Regions from separate parts of the Streptomyces sp. NPDC002328 genome, predicted to be linked through region 1. Evidence: predicted binding sites of a transcription regulator. Region 1 holds the regulator's gene; the other holds the start of a gene.
The links. Region 1 encodes HrcA, which represses chaperone genes, less so after heat shock. Its sites were predicted from a motif close to TTNGCACTCNGNNNNNCNGAGTGCNAA; they were not measured.
Positions count from the first base shown of each region.

Region 2: the regulator HrcA is predicted to act here: its motif matches at 1,245-1,271, upstream of groES (co-chaperone GroES).

Region 1 is NZ_JBIARQ010000001.1:893,384-895,579, reverse strand. Features, by position in the region: gene ACFYX4_RS03990 (MBL fold metallo-hydrolase) at 1-621, opposite strand, end outside; gene hrcA (heat-inducible transcriptional repressor HrcA) at 786-1,802, shown strand; gene dnaJ (molecular chaperone DnaJ) at 1,803-2,196, shown strand, end outside.
Region 2 is NZ_JBIARQ010000002.1:407,371-409,566, reverse strand. Features, by position in the region: gene ACFYX4_RS08145 (polysaccharide deacetylase family protein) at 1-118, shown strand, start outside; gene ACFYX4_RS08140 (polysaccharide deacetylase family protein) at 115-1,068, shown strand; gene groES (co-chaperone GroES) at 1,418-1,726, shown strand; gene groL (chaperonin GroEL) at 1,863-2,196, shown strand, end outside.

The DNA.
Region 1 (2,196 bases):
GCCGAGGCCGAGGAGGCGGTCGAGGGCGGCCGGCCAGTGCGAGGAGACGGCGTCCGGGCCGGCCTGGGGTTCGCCGGACTCCTCGACCAGATCGCCGCAGAAGACCACCGCCGGCGAACCGGGGACCAGCACCGCCAGGTCGTGCGCGGTGTGGCCGGGCCCCACGTTCGCCAGCAGGACCTGCCGGCCGCCGCCCATGTCGAGCGTCCACTCCCCGCAGACCAGCCGGCGGGGCCGCACCAGGGTGTCCACGGCCTCCGTCGCCGCCGCCTCGTCGAGCCCGTTGCGCACCGCGTCCGCGTGCAGCTCCGCCCGCTCCCCCGCGAGCACCGACTCCGCGCCCACCGCCGCGAACACCTCCGCGCCCGCGAACGCCGCCGCCCCGAAGACATGGTCGAAATGGGGATGCGTGAGCGCGAGATGAGTCACACGGCGACCGGCGAGCCGCTGCGCCTCGGCGCGCAGCCGCGTCCCCTCCTCAAGGCTCGATCCCGCGTCCACGAGCAGTGCCGCCCCGGTCCCCACGACCAGCCCCGCCGTGCAGTCCCAGCCCGGCAGCCGGCGCCGTCCGACCCCCGTCGCGACCTGCTCCCATCCCAGCTCTTCCCAAGTCACCGTCATACGGCGACGCTAGCGGTGACGACCCCGCCGGACAGCACGCGACCGGACCGACCTTGCCCCCCGCGTACCCCACGGCCGTACACTGGGCCGGGGAACGCTGGCACTCGTATGTGAAGAGTGCCAGGCGAGGCGCTCAGGGGACGAACGACTGGAGGTGTGCGCGGATGCTGAGTGAACGACGGCTCCAGGTACTGCGCGCCATCGTCCAGGACTACGTCGGCACCGAGGAGCCGGTGGGCTCCAAGGCGCTCACCGAACGGCACAACCTCGGCGTCTCCCCGGCGACGGTCCGCAACGACATGGCCGCCCTGGAGGACGAGGGGTACATCGCCCAGCCGCACACCAGCGCCGGGCGCATCCCCACCGACAAGGGCTACCGGCTGTTCGTCGACAAGCTGGCCGGCGTCAAGCCGATGACCGCGCCCGAGCGGCGCGCCATCCAGAACTTCCTCGACGGCGCCGTCGACCTCGACGACGTCGTGGCGCGGACGGTACGGCTGCTCGCGCAGCTCACGCGGCAGGTCGCCGTCGTGCAGTACCCGTCGCTGACGAGGTCCACCGTGCGGCACGTGGAACTGCTGTCGCTCGCGCCCGCCCGTCTGATGCTCGTGCTGATCACGGACACCGGACGGGTCGAGCAGCGGCTGGTGGACTGCCCCGCGCCGTTCGGCGAGGCCTCGCTGGCGGATCTGCGCGCCCGGCTGAACAGCCGGGTCGCGGGCCGCCGGTTCACGGACGTGCCGCGTCTGGTGGAGGATCTGCCGGACGCCTTCGAGGCGGAGGACCGCGGCACGGTCTCGACGGTGCTCTCCACCCTGTTGGAGACCCTCGTCGAGGAGAACGAGGAGCGGCTGATGATCGGCGGCACCGCCAATCTCACCCGCTTCGGACATGACTTCCCTCTCACCATCCGGCCCGTCCTGGAGGCCCTCGAGGAGCAGGTCGTGCTCCTCAAGCTCCTGGGCGAGGCGGGGGATTCGGGCATGATCGTGCGGATCGGTCACGAGAACGCCTATGAGGGGCTCAACTCCACTTCCGTGGTGTCGGTCGGCTACGGTTCGGGCGGCGAGGCAGTCGCCAAGCTCGGCGTGGTCGGACCGACCCGCATGGATTACCCGGGAACGATGGGAGCGGTACGCGCAGTGGCACGGTACGTCGGACAGATCCTGGCGGAGTCGTAAGTGGCCACGGACTACTACGCCGTTCTCGGCGTGCGCCGCGACGCGTCGCAGGAAGAGATCAAGAAGGCCTTCCGGCGGCTCGCCCGCGAGCTGCACCCGGACGTCAATCCGGATCCGAAGACCCAGGAGCGGTTCAAGGAGATCAACGCCGCTTACGAGGTGCTGTCGGACCCGCAGAAGAAGCAGGTCTACGACCTCGGCGGCGACCCGCTCTCGCAGGCCGGCGGCGGTGGCGCGGGCGGCTTCGGGGCCGGTGGCTTCGGCAACTTCTCCGACATCATGGACGCCTTCTTCGGCACGGCGTCCCAGCGGGGGCCGAGGTCGCGCACGCGGCGCGGCCAGGACGCGATGATCCGGCTGGAGGTGGACCTCGAGGAGGCCGCCTTCGGCACGA
Region 2 (2,196 bases), on a different contig from region 1:
GAGTCACTTCCGCGGCCCGGACGACTGGAAGGGCACAATGCCCGACATGATCCGCAAGTTCCTGAACAAGGTGACGGAAGAGGGGTATGCGGTGGCCCGCCTGGAGGACTACCTGTGAGAAGGGGGCGGGGGCGGGCGCTCCTGTGCGCGTTCGCGTCGGCGGCGGTCGTGCTGGCAGCGGCGGCCGGCTGCGCCCGCGACGGCGGCACGGCCGCCCGCCCGGGGGACGCGGGCCCCGTCCGGGCGCACCCGACGCCGCCCCACGCCGGCTCGCGGCCGGCCGCGGGGCCCGCACGAGCGCACCCGACGCCGCCCCACGCCGGTCCGCGGCCGGCCGCGGGGCCCGCACGAGCGCACCCGACGCCGCCCCACGCCGGTCCGCGGGCGTCGGACGAACCGCTGTACCGCCGCTGGGGCCTGCCCTCCCCGCTGGCCCCCGCCCCCACCCCCGCCGCGAGACCCACGGCCGCCGCCCGGCCCCCGTCCCTCCCCCCGGTCGTCGACAGCGTCCCCACCCGTGACAGGGTCGTCTTCCTCACCTACGACGACGGCGCCGAACGCGACCCCCGCTTCATCGACATGGTCCGCGAACTGCGCCTCCCCGTCAGCATGTTCCTCACCGACAGCGTCGCCGGCCCGGCCTACGCCCACTTCGCCCGGCTGCGCGCGGTCGGCGCGAGCCTCCAGAACCACACCCTCGACCACGCGGCCCTGCGCGGTCTGCCCTACGCCGGCCAGCGCGCCGAGATCTGCGGCCAGCAGAACAAGCTCAGCGCCCGCTTCGGCCTGCGCCCCCGCCTCTTCCGCCCGCCCTACGGCACGTACGACACCACCACCCGCCGTGCCGCCGCCGACTGCGGCATCTCCGCGATCGTCCTGTGGCGCGCCTCGATGGGCCCCACCGACCTCGCCTACACCCACGGCTCCCCCCGCCTCCGCCCCGGCGACATCATCGCCGTAGACCCCGACGAGGCCCTCGGCCCCACCCTCCGCACCCGCACGACCCGCCTCCTGCGCCAACTCCAGCAGCAGAACCTGACGGTGGGCCGCCTGGAGGACTACTTGTGATCCGGGGACTTTCGAACGCCGGCCGGTGAAACCAGCCCGTCCGGCGTTTGAGGACGAGGCCCGTCCAGGGCCGAAGCGGGGGCCTGGGGGCGGCAGCCCCCAGAGAACGCCCACACGGACACCGCCCACCGAAAAGCCCACGCAAGCTGAAAATTTCGGCCGACGCGCCGCAGGCATTGGCACTCCGCTTGACCGAGTGCTAACCCCGGTCATAGTCTCGGCTCTGGCACTCCCCACTGGAGAGTGCCAACAACGCGACGGGCAGGTCCGGCACCCGCGACGACGGATCGACCTGGTCGCCACCTCAGACAGTTAACCCCGTGAGATCTCCGAAGGGGGAGGTCGGATCGTGACGACCACCAGCTCCAAGGTTGCCATCAAGCCGCTCGAGGACCGCATTGTGGTCCAGCCGCTCGACGCCGAGCAGACCACCGCCTCTGGCCTGGTCATCCCGGACACCGCGAAGGAGAAGCCCCAGGAGGGGGCCGTCCTCGCCGTGGGCCCGGGTCGCTTCGAGAACGGCGAGCGCCTGCCGCTCGACGTCAAGGTCGGCGACGTCGTCCTGTACAGCAAGTACGGCGGCACCGAGGTGAAGTACAACGGCGAGGAGTACCTCGTCCTCTCGGCTCGCGACGTCCTCGCGATCATCGAGAAGTAAGTCACCCCGGACATTTCCGGAAGCACATTTGATGCCTGACGCTGCGCCCCTGGCCCCCGCGACCGCATAAGAAGCCGGGCGCCCAGGGGCGCAGTGCCGTTTACACCCACAGATCTCCGAGAGGGCTCCCGCTGTCATGGCGAAGATCCTGAAGTTCGACGAGGACGCCCGTCGCGCCCTCGAGCGCGGCGTCAACAAGCTGGCCGACACGGTCAAGGTGACGATCGGCCCCAAGGGCCGCAACGTCGTCATCGACAAGAAGTTCGGCGCCCCCACCATCACCAACGACGGTGTCACGATCGCCCGCGAGGTGGAGATCGACGACCCGTACGAGAACCTCGGCGCGCAGCTGGTGAAGGAGGTGGCGACCAAGACCAACGACATCGCGGGCGACGGCACCACCACCGCCACCGTGCTCGCCCAGGCGCTGGTGCGCGAGGGCCTGAAGAACGTCGCCGCCGGCGCGTCCC